Regions from separate parts of the Gryllotalpicola sp. CP2-P1 genome, predicted to be linked through region 1. Evidence: predicted binding sites of a transcription regulator. Region 1 holds the regulator's gene; the other holds the start of a gene.
The links. The regulator LexA, encoded in region 1, represses DNA repair genes until DNA is damaged. The targets are predictions, from matches to a motif close to TCGAACANNTGTTCGA.
Positions count from the first base shown of each region.

Region 1 (5,715 bases):
GTCTTCGAGACCGGCGAAGAGCACCGAGCCCTCAGGTGCATCGACGGTGTTCCAGCCGATGTGGGGCAGAACCGGGGCGTCGAGCTCGGTGACCTCGCCCGGCCACTCGCCCAGCCCATCGGTATCGGTGCCGCGCTCGTCGCCGTGCTCGAACATCACCTGCATGCCGACGCAGATGCCGAGCACGGGGCGGCCGCCCGCGAGTCGCCGCTCGATGAGCTCGTCACCGCGCACCGCCTTCAGCTGCTCGACGACCGCCCGGAATGCACCCACGCCCGGAACGAGCAGCCCGTCGGCATCCGTCACGGCCTGTCGCTCACGCGTGACCGTGACCTCGGCGCCGGCAGCCTCGAGTGCCTTCGCCGCGGAGTGGACGTTGCCGCTGCCGTAGTCGAGAACGACGACGGTCGGGCGCCCGCCGGGGCGACTCACAGTGCGCCCTTGGTGGACGGGATGCCCTTCACGGCCGCGTCGAACGCCTTCGCCTGCCGGAAGGCGCGGGCGAACGCCTTGAACTCGGCCTCGGCGATGTGATGAGGGTCGCGCCCGTCGAGGACGCGGACGTGCACGGTCAGCGCTGCGTTGAACGCGATCGCCTCGAAGACGTGGCGCACCATCGACCCGGTGAAGTGGCCGCCGATGAGATGCAGCTCGAACCCGGCGGGCTCGCCGGAGTGGACGAGGTACGGACGGCCGGAAACGTCGACCACCGCCTGCACGAGCGCGTCATCAAGCGGGACGACCGCGTCGCCGAACCGGCCGATGCCGCTCTTGTCGCCCAGCGCCTGTCGAATCGCCTGCCCGAGGACGATGCCGGTGTCTTCGACCGTGTGGTGCACATCGATGTCGGTGTCGCCGCTCGCCCGCACCGTGAGGTCGGTCAGGGAATGCTTCGCGAACGCGGTGAGCAGGTGGTCGTAGAACGGCACCGACGTCTGGATGTCGCTGTGCCCGGAACCGTCGAGATCGAGGCTCAGCTCGATGCGCGACTCGCTCGTCTCGCGTGTGATGGAGGCGGTGCGGGGGCCTGCGGTCATGGCGTCAGCCTACCGGGGACTGCTCGGACGCCGCCGTGTGTGGCCTGCCGTGACGCTCGACGTAGCGCGCCATCGCAGCGAGGAACTCGCCGGTCTCGGCTTCGGTGCCGGCGGAGACGCGCAAGCTGTGCGGGATTCCCATCTCGCGGATGATGATGCCCTCGGCCAGCAGCTCGTCGAACACCTCGCGTGGATTCTCCACCCGGTCGAAGAGCACGAAGTTGCTCCAGGTGCGATAGGGCCGGTAGCCGAGGGCCGACAGCCCGTCGACGATCCGGTCGCGCTGCACCTTGATCTCATCGACCATGGCCAGCATCTCGCCCGAGTGGGCCAGGGCTCCGAGCGCGGCCGCCTGCGTGAGGGCCGACAGGTGGTACGGCAGGCGCACGAGGCGCAGCGCATCGGCGATCGCCGGATCCGCCGCGAGGTAGCCGAGCCGGACGCCCGCGAATGCGAAGGCCTTGCTCATGGTGCGCGAGACCACCAGGCGCTCACGGCCCGGCAACAGCGTCAGAGCGCTCGGCTCGCCGGCCGGGAAGAACTCGGCGTACGCCTCGTCGACGATCACGATCCCGCGTGCGACGTCGTACACCGACTCGATGACGTCGAGCGAGAGCGGAGTCCCGGTCGGGTTGTTCGGCGAGCAGAGAATGACGACGTCGGGCTGCACTCGCCGCACCCAGTCGGCCGCGCGCGCTGCGGACAGTTCGTAATCGGCATCGCGGTCGCCCGCCACCCATTCGGTTCCGGTTCCGGATGCCAGCAGCGGGTACATGGAGTAGGTCGGGGCGAAGCCGAGCGCCCTGCGCCCCGGGCCTCCGAACGCCTGCAGCAGCTGCTGCAGGATCTCGTTCGAGCCGTTCGCGGCCCACAGGTGATCGCGTGTCAGGCCGTGCCCGAGGTAGGCGGCGAGAGCCGACCGCAGCTCGACGAACTCACGGTCGGGGTATCGATTCGCGCCCGCGACCGCCTCGGCCAATCGGGCGAGCACGTCCGCCTGGACATCGCCGGGGATCGGGTGGGTGTTCTCGTTCACGTTGAGCTCGACGCGCACGTGCCTCTGCGGCGCACCATAGGGCTCGCGCCCGCGCAGGTCGTCTCGAATCGGCAGCTCGGAGAGTGACGTCACTCATCCATCGTAGGCGGGGCGCATCACGCGCTCTGAGTCGCCTGGACCGCCGGCTGGGGCGCGTTACTTCGAGTACTGCGAGGGAATCGCGAGCGTCTGCCCCGGGGTCAGGACGGAACTCTGCAGGCCGTTCATGTCGACGATCGCCGCGACGACGTCACGCGGATCGTCGTGAGGTGCGACCTCGACCGCGATCTGCCACAGCGACTGCCCTTGCGCCACCGTCACCTGCTCGACCGCTGCGGGACGGGCGGCGGAGTGACCGTCGGCTGCCGCGCCGCCCCCGTTCAGCCCGAACCACACTGTCACGGCAAGCACGGGAGCGGCGACGACAGCGACAAGCAGCGCGCGACCGCGGCGGGTGAGGCGCAGGTGGGAACGGGCGACCCCAGCCGACGGAGCGGGACGGCGCCCTGCCGCGCCGGACATCTGCACAGTGATGGTGCTCATCGTGGACCTCTACCTTCGTCACCAGGTTCGGAACGCATATTCGAGTTTTCGAACCATTCCGAAGCTATCTTCGATCTGTCTATGGCGCAAGTCCCACGTCTCTAGCGAAGTTATCCACCGGTTTCGGCGAGTCGCTCGAACAAATCCCCTATACAGAGGGGGATTGCCGCTAATGTGTGGCTCACTGGTCGAAATGCAACCAGGGACCACCGACATTGGGGATTCACGTGACCACAGATGCAGTCGCCAAAGACACTGGCGCTTCGCCCAAACGGCGCACCAGGCGCCGCAAGAACCTCAGCGACAAGCAGCTCGCCATCCTCGACGTCATCAAGAAGTCGTTGGCTGCCCGCGGGTACCCGCCGAGCATGCGTGAGATCGGCGACGCGGTCGGCCTCGCCTCACTGTCGAGCGTCACGCACCAGCTCAACCAGCTCGAGCTCTCGGGCTATCTGCGCCGTGACCCGAACCGGCCGCGAGCGCTCGAGATCCTGATCGACCCGCCGTCACCGACCGAGCAGACCGACGACTTCGAGACCAAGGCGCCCGTGGGCGACGCGATGCTGGTGCCCCTCGTCGGCCGCATCGCCGCCGGCGTACCGATCACGGCCGACCAGCAGGTCGAAGAGGTCTTCCCGCTCCCGCGCCGGCTCGTCGGCAACGGCGACCTGTTCATGCTCAAGGTCGCGGGCGAGTCGATGATCGACGCAGCGATCTGCGATGGCGACTGGGTGGTCGTGCGCCAGCAGCAGGACGCGGTCAACGGCGACATCGTCGCCGCGATGCTCGACGGCGAAGCCACCGTCAAGGTGTTCCGGCAGCGCGATGGTCACACGTGGCTGCTTCCGCGCAACTCGGCGTTCGAGCCGATCATGGGCGACCAGGCCGTGGTGCTGGGCAAGGTCGTGGCCGTTCTGCGCGCCGTCTGACGCATGGGGCCCGAAGAGTCCGCTCAGGCGGGCTCTTCGACCGGTGTCGCACCGGTGAAATCGGGAGCGATGAGCTGGGCGAAGCGCGCCTCATCGATGAGGCCGACGCGCGCGAGCACCGCCAGCGGCACCTCGTGCATGTTGCGCGTGTAGAGGTGGATTCCCGGCGCGCCGCCGTCGAGCAGCCGGCGCGTCAGGTCCGCGGCGAAGTCCACTCCGATCTCACGACGTCTCGCTTCGTTCTGCTCGGCGGCGAGGGCGGCGGCGAACGCCTCGGGCGCACGCTCGCCTGAGAGCTCGAGATTGCGAGCGAGTCCGGCCGGGGTCGTCACCGGCGTGATCGCTGGAAGGATGGGGAACTCGACGCCGGCGGCACGGGCGGCGTCGACCATGCGGAAGTAGTCGTCGGCATGGAAGATCATCTGCGAGATCCCGAGATTCGCGCCTGCGGCCTGCTTCGCGAGCAGAGTGTCGATGTCCTGCTGCCACGAGCGCGACGACGGATGCCCGTTGGGGAACGCCGCCACGGCGATCGCGATGCGCTCGCGCCCGTCACGGTCGAGCATGATGCCCGGCGTGCCGGGGATCGCCACCTCGCGCCAGGGGCGTCGCTCGCTCTGCACGGCGTGGATCAGCTGCACGAGCTCCGCCGCCGAGCGGATGTCGCCGGGGAACGCGTCAGGTGGCGAGCCGGCCGGCAGATCGCCTCGTACGGCGAGGAAGCTGTGCACCCCGGCATCCATGAACGTCCGCACCGTGTCGTGAGCGGCCTGCACCGTCGAGCCCACGCACGTGAGGTGCGCCATCGTGCGCACCTGCGGGTGGTGCTCGATCACGTGCTTGAGAACGTCCAGCGAGGCATCCTGCGACGAGCCGCCCGCGCCGTAGGTGACCGACACGAACTCAGGGCCGGCGGCCACCAGCCGAGCGATGCGGTCGGGCAGCTGCCGGGCGATCTGCGGGGAGCGCGCAGGGTGCAGCTCAAACGAGAACGGCACGCGCCTCACTCGTGGCCCACCGCCTGCAGCCGATACGGCTCGAACGGCGCCAGCCTGCTCGGGTCGATGAGTGCGGAGACACGCGTTCCCTGCTCGGTGTACTCAAGCGCCGTCACCCGGCCATGATCGTGCAGAGCGGCGACGACCTCACCGTGGTCGTAGGGGACGAGGAGTTCGACAGGGACGGAGCGGTCGGGGATGAGGTAGGCGATGCGCGCGAGCACCTCGTCGATGCCCTCCCCTGTGCGAGCGCTCGCGAAGACGGCACCGGGTACGAGGCCACGCAGCACGAGCCGAGTGTCGCCGTCGACGAGGTCGGCCTTGTTGAACACGACGAGCTCGGGGATGTCGCCGGCGCCGACCTCACCGATGACGTCGCGCACCGTCTGGAGCTGGCTTGCGGGATCGGGATGCGAGGCGTCGACCACATGGACGATGACGTCGGCGTCCTGCACCTCTTCCAACGTCGACCGGAATGCCTCGACGAGCTGGTGCGGCAGGTTGCGCACGAATCCGACGGTGTCGGCCAGCGTGTAGGGGCGCCCGTCGGCCGTCTGAGAACGACGCACGGTGGAATCGAGCGTCGCGAAGAGCGCGTTCTCGACCAGGACTCCCGCGCGCGTGATGCGGTTGAGCAGGCTCGACTTCCCCGCGTTCGTGTAGCCGGCGATGGCCACGGACGGCACCTCGTTGCGCCGGCGGTTCGCGCGCTTCGCCTCGCGCGCGGGCTTCATCTCCTTGATCTGCCGGCGCAGCTTGGCCATGCGCGAGTGGATGCGCCGCCGATCGAGCTCGATCTTCGTCTCGCCGGGTCCGCGGCTTCCCATGCCGTTGCCCGCGCCGCCGACCTGGCCGCCCGCCTGGCGGCTCATCGACTCGCCCCAGCCGCGCAGTCGGGGCAAGAGGTACTCGAGCTGTGCCAGCTCGACCTGTGCCTTGCCCTCACGGCTCTTGGCGTGCTGGCTGAAGATGTCGAGGATGACCGCCGTGCGGTCGATGACCTTGACCTTCACCACGTCCTCGAGCGCACGACGCTGGCTCGGGGCCAGTTCGGTGTCGGCGATCACCGTGTCGGCGCCGAGGTGGGCGACGACCGCGGCGAGCTCCTCAGCCTTGCCACGGCCCAGATACGTGCTGGGGTCGGGGTGCGGGCGCCGCTGCAGGAGCCCGTC
Region 1 is NZ_JBLRDT010000030.1:2,973-8,687, reverse strand. It holds gene hisH (imidazole glycerol phosphate synthase subunit HisH) at 1-432, opposite strand, end outside; gene hisB (imidazoleglycerol-phosphate dehydratase HisB) at 429-1,037, opposite strand; gene ACM2XV_RS04220 (histidinol-phosphate transaminase) at 1,042-2,166, opposite strand; gene ACM2XV_RS04215 (LysM peptidoglycan-binding domain-containing protein) at 2,230-2,616, opposite strand; gene lexA (transcriptional repressor LexA) at 2,844-3,545, shown strand; gene ACM2XV_RS04205 (methylenetetrahydrofolate reductase) at 3,569-4,543, opposite strand; gene hflX (GTPase HflX) at 4,549-5,715, opposite strand, start outside.

Region 2 (5,715 bases), on a different contig from region 1:
TGCCGGCACTCTGACGCAACCAGAACCCCACCTTCAGCCAGGCAGAGACGAAAGTTCTCTGCCATTCGTCTTTCTAGGCGTCGGGCTGAAGGCCTTCCGCCCGGGAGGAGAAGAGGAACCCATGTCGAACGATCTCGGTGCGGCCACCTTCGAGCCGCTGCCCACGCCCAACCAGCTCAAGGCAGAGTTGCCGATCACCGCCGAGGCCGCGGCGCAGATCGCCCGCCATCGCGCCGACATCGACGCGATCATGCAAGAGCAGGACGATCGCCTGCTCGTCGTCGTCGGCCCCTGCAGCGTGCACGACCCCGAGGCCGCTCTCGATTACGCGCGCCGACTGGCGCCCATCGCCGAGAAGCTCAAGGACGACATCCTCGTCGTCATGCGCGTGTACTTCGAGAAGCCGCGCTCGACGGGCGGGTGGAAGGGCCTCATCAACGACCCGCACCTCAACGGCACGCACGACATCGCGACCGGGCTGCGCGTCGCCCGCAAGCTGCTGCTCGACGTCGTCGAGCTCGGCCTGCCTGCGGGCACCGAGTTCCTCGAGCCGGTCAGCCCCTCCTACATCTCCGACCTGGTCAGCTGGGGTGCGATCGGCGCCCGCACGACCGAGAGCCAGATCCACCGCCAGATGGCGTCGGGCCTCGGCATGCCGATCGGCTTCAAGAACGCGACCGACGGCGATGTCCAGGTCGCCATCGACGGCGTGACCGTCGCCGCGCAGCAGCACACGACGTTCGGCATCGACGACGAGGGCCGCGCCGCCATCGTGACGACGCGCGGCAACGGCGCGGGTCACGTGATCCTGCGCGGTGGCCGTTTCGGCCCGAACTACGGCACGCACAACGTCATCTACTCGGCGCGCCTGCTCGCACGCGCGGGCCTGTCGCCGCGCATCATCGTCGACGCGAGCCACGCGAACAGCGGCAAGAGCCACGTCCGCCAGCTCGAGGTCGCCCACGAGCTCGCCGCGCAGATCGCCGACGGCGAGCCGATCGCGGGCGTCATGGTCGAGAGCTTCATCGAGCCGGGGGCGCAGAAGCTGACGGATGCGGGTCTCGAGGGCCTCGTCTACGGCAAGTCGATCACGGATGCCTGCATCGGGTGGGACGACACCGAGGCGCTCCTCGAGGATCTGGCCGCGGCGGCCCGCCGAGCGGCGCGCCTCGAACCCGTCGATGTGTAGGCACGCCGGGTAGCGAAGCACCTGCGCACCAGCGTACCTGCGTACCTGTGCCACCCGCGTACCTGTGCGCACCCGCGCACGTGCGCCACGCGCGCGGCGCCACGCGCTGCCCCGGCTCACTCCGGCGGCACGCGCGTTGCCCCGGCTCACCCCGGCGGCGGTGCTCCGGGCGGCGCTTCAGCTTTGGGCCTGCTGGCTGCGCGGTTGCCGGCGGGCCTCCAACCAGTGTCGCGCCCCATCGCGGCATAGCGGACTTCCGGAAGGCCGTCGATCATTCTGATGTGCCACGGCCCCGCGTCGATGTCGTGGTGGTGGAACCAGCAGAGATTGACTCCGTTGCCGACATCCGTCGCCCCGCCGTCGGCGAAGGCGACGACGTGGTGGACTTCGCACCACTGTGCGGGCACGTCGCAGCCGGGAATGAGACAGGTGCCCCCGTCTCGTACGGCGATCGCGCGGCGCTGGCGGCGCGTGAAGGCGCGCACCTCGCGCCCGAGGCGCAGCAGGTCGCCCTCGGGGGTGAAGATGACGGTCTGGATTCCGCCGGCGCAGGCGGCCTGCTCGGCTTCCTGAACGGAAACGGGCCCGGGGGTTCCCGCATAGAACGCGGTGCCGACCCCGGCCTCGAGCTCGGCGAGCGTGGTAGAGACCCACACCGTCGGGTGATCGCCGCCCATGTCGGGTGCCTCGGCCGATCGGGCTTGGGCAGCGCAGATGTCCCGGAACAGGTCGGCACGCTTCTGCCCGGCCGTACGCGCATCCTCGGGCGTCTGTTCCTCGGCGGGGGTGAACGAGACGGTCCTCTTCCCTTTCGGGTTCACGTAGGCGTCGAACAGGCTGCGGGCGACGGCGGCGTGCCCGGCCGGCAGCAACCCGGAGACGCGCGCCTGCCCGTCCACGGTCGGGCCGATGTGGAAGTAGCGCTCCGCCATCGCCGTGCGTGCCTGGTCTTCGATGGCTGCGAGCTCCAACGCGGCGGCCTTCTGCGCCGCGCGCGCCTTCACTTCATCCGCCCCCGCGGTGACCGCGAGTTCCACGAGCTCCGATTCGACGGCCGCAAGCTCGCCGGCATCCGCACGCGCAAGGTCCTTGCCGGCGGCCTTCTGCAGTTCTCCCGTGATCGCCGAGGCCGATTCTCGGCCGATGCGGCCGTCGAGTACCGCCTGCTCGACGACGGGCAATCTCTTCAGCTCCGTGGCCTGGGCCACGAGCTTCGCGGCCTCCTTCCCGGAGGTCTTCGTGATGTCTTGGATCGCGCCGGCGGCGGTCTTGAACCCCAGCCTTCTGGCGAGGGAATCCGCAGCTCCGTCGGCCGAGCGCGCGGCAACCTCGCCGGCGACAGCAAGGTCCAGGGCGTCCAGGTGTCGGTGCAGGGCGGCAAGATCTTCCGCGAACCCCACGAGCTGGCCGTCGGACAGGGTCGCGGGGTCCACCGGAAGCACGGCGCGCACGCGCGCCAGCGCATCGCACGCAGCGGACCCGACCCTCGACATGTGAACAAGTATACGACGGCACTGTGACATTAACCAGACATCAGTTCGAATATTTATTCACACAATGCGTGGCGCCCTCGACTTTTCCACAGGCGCCGGCGCCCCGCTCGGAAGTAGAGCTAGATGTATGAGGTCATGACGTTGTTGACGCGTCGTCGCTTGATTCTCGTCATAAGCACCGCGGCGGCTGCGGCGGCGGCCGCGAGCAGGGTGATGGCCGGCCAGCCGGCGGCCACGATCGTTCCGGCGATGGCGGTGCCGATCGCGCCGGCGGCGTAGTAGAGGGTGAGGTAGGCGGCGTTCAGGGCCCCGGATCGGGTGGGGTCGATGGCCACGATGCCGGCTTGGTTGGCGACTTGGGCGGCGAAGCATCCGGCGTCGAAGAGCGCGAGTGCTGCCGCGGTCGCGATGGGGTTGCCGAGGCCGAAGGCGAGTGCGAGCGCGGCACAGACGGCAACGGTGAGTCCTGTCGTCATGACGGCGCGGTTGCCGAAGCGGTCGGAGAGCCGCCCGGCGGTGCGGGTGACGACGAGTCCGAGGACCCCGGCGAGGCTGTAGAGCCCGATCGCGGCGGGGCTGAGCGTGTAGGGCGGCTCGGCGAGGCGGAGGGCGAGGCCGACCCAGACGAGGTTGAAGGCGAAGAACCAGAGCATGCCCGCGGCGGTCGCATGGCGCAGCCGCGGACGTGTGCGCAGCAGCCCGGGCAGGGCGCGCAGAGAGGCGAGGTAGCTGCCGAACGGGGGTTCCTTGACGGGTGGCAGGAGCGAGAAGGCCGCCAGTGCCGTCGCGGCCACGAACGCGGCGAAGGCCAGCAGCGCGCCGCGCCAGCCGATCCAGTCAGCCAGCACGCCGCCGGCGAAGCGGCTGAGGAGGATGCCGGCGGAGATCCCGGCGGACACAGCCCCCATGCGCGCGCCACGACGGCCGGGATCGGAGTGCTTGCCGACGACGGCGCTGGCCTGAGCCGCGACCGTCGTCAGCCCGCCGATGACGACGAAGCATCCGATGAGAACGCCGGGGCTCGGCGCCGCGGCCGCGAACGCCAGGACCCCGGCCAGGACCAGCAGCTGCACCGGAATGAGGGTGCGAGGGTTGAGCCGGTCGGCGAGCGGCACGAGGAGGGCGAGCCCGGCCAGGTAGCCGGCCATCGCCGCCGATGCGACGACCGCGACCAGCGGGACCGGCGCTCCGAAGTCGCGGGCGACCTGGGCGAGTGCGGGCTGGATGGCGTAGTCGTTGGCGATCGCGCCGCCGGCGGCGACTGCAAGCACCGCAACGGCGGCACCCGGCAGCCGCACGCCGACAGCACCCTCGGTCATGCCGAGGCCCGCACTGCCACAGCCTCGACCTCTACGAGGATCGCGTCCTCGACGAACGGCAGCGCGTGCACGAGAGAGAACGCGGGCCGGATCTCGCCGTAGGCCTCGCCGTGGGCGCGGGCGGCGTCCTCCCAGTGGTCGAAGTCCGCCACCGCGAGACGGCTCTGGACGACATCCGCCAGGGCGAAGCCGTTCTCGGCGAGGACCTTCTCGATCGTCTGAAGCGCATTGCGCGTCTGCGCGTACACGTCCTCGCCTTTCTCGGAGGTTCCGGAGATGAAGATCGCGTTCCCGATGACCACGGCGCGGGAGTACCCGACCTTCGACTCCCACGGCGACCCCGTGCTGACCAGCTTGCGCATCCGAACTCCTTCAACTACTCGGGTAGTAACTCAGGGATTCATTAACTACCCGAGTAGTTGCAGAGAAGGCAAATCGATAGAATCGGCCCATGCCCGTCGACACCGAACTCGTCGCCTCGCTCACCCGCCTCGGCTTCACCCAGTACGAAGCCCAGGCATACGCGGCCCTCGTCGGGCAGGCCGCCCTCACGGGCGCCGAGGTCGGACGCCGCGCCGGTATGCCGCCGTCAAAGGTGTACGAGACCCTCGGCCGCTTGGAAGCCCGCGGCGCCGTGCTCGTCAACCGCTCCGAACCCGTGCGCTACACCGCGATCCCGCACACCGCTCTGCTGAAAGAACTGCGCGAGCGCTTCGACGCCGACCTCGCCGCCGCAGAGGCCGCGCTCGAGCAGCTTCCCGCGCAGCAGGAGCCCGGACTCGTGTGGTCGCTCAGCGGGCGCGACGCCATCGTGCAGGCCATCGGCCGGGCCATCGAGCACGCCCGGCGCACGATCTTCGCCGGTCTGTGGGACGAGGAACTCGACACGCTCGGCCCGCTACTGGAAGCGGCATCCGCACGCGGCATCGAGACCCACGTCGCGATCTATGGCACCCGCACCCTCACCGGACCGCACAGCTATGACATGGCCGAATGCGGCGCCAGCGCGAGGCTGCGCCTCTCCGGCCGGCGCCTCGCCGTCGTCGTAGCCGACGACACCGACGCTGTCGTAGCCGAGTTCGGCGACCGCACCCCGGACCAAGCCACCCTCACCACCAACCCCGTCATCGCGCTGCTCGCCGTCGAATACGTCAAAGCCGACGTCTCCGGCCGCCTCATGATCAACGCCATGAGCCCTGCGGCCTACGCCGAACTGCTCACCACGCCCGACATGGCAGCCATCAACAGCCCCGTCACGGCTAGCAACAACTAGAGCTCGACCTCGAGCAGGGTCTCCGCGTTCACCCAGCCGATGCGCCGGTAGAACGCGACGCCCTCGTGGGTCGAGTGCAGCACGATGCGGTGGATGCCCCGCGCCCGCGCCTCGGCCGCGATCGCGTCCATCAGCGCACGGCCGATGCCCCGGCCCCGCAACGACGCATCGACGAAGACGCTCTGCACCTCTCCGCTGCGGCGGTCGAAGTCGGTCGGCACGGGAACGCGGTCGACGACGGCGAGCCACGCCATGCCCACGATCCGCCCGTCGAGCTCGGCGAGCTTGCCGATCACCCTCTCGCGATGCTCCGCGATCCAGGTGGTCATCACCGCGACGTACGCGGCTTCCTCGTCGGTGGGTGCAGAGCGCGAGCGCTCCCAGGCGAGCCGCAGTGCGACGAGCGCCGGGGCATCCTCAGGGGCGGCGTTGCGAATGCGC
Region 2 is NZ_JBLRDT010000033.1:4,561-10,275, forward strand. It holds gene ACM2XV_RS04515 (3-deoxy-7-phosphoheptulonate synthase) at 122-1,189, shown strand; gene ACM2XV_RS04520 (HNH endonuclease signature motif containing protein) at 1,336-2,682, opposite strand; gene ACM2XV_RS04525 (MFS transporter) at 2,802-4,001, opposite strand; gene ACM2XV_RS04530 (RidA family protein) at 3,998-4,363, opposite strand; gene ACM2XV_RS04535 (TrmB family transcriptional regulator) at 4,453-5,274, shown strand; gene ACM2XV_RS04540 (GNAT family N-acetyltransferase) at 5,271-5,715, opposite strand, start outside.
Region 2: ACM2XV_RS04520 (HNH endonuclease signature motif containing protein) is a predicted target of LexA. The motif match lies at 2,728-2,743, and genes of this name have one in related genera.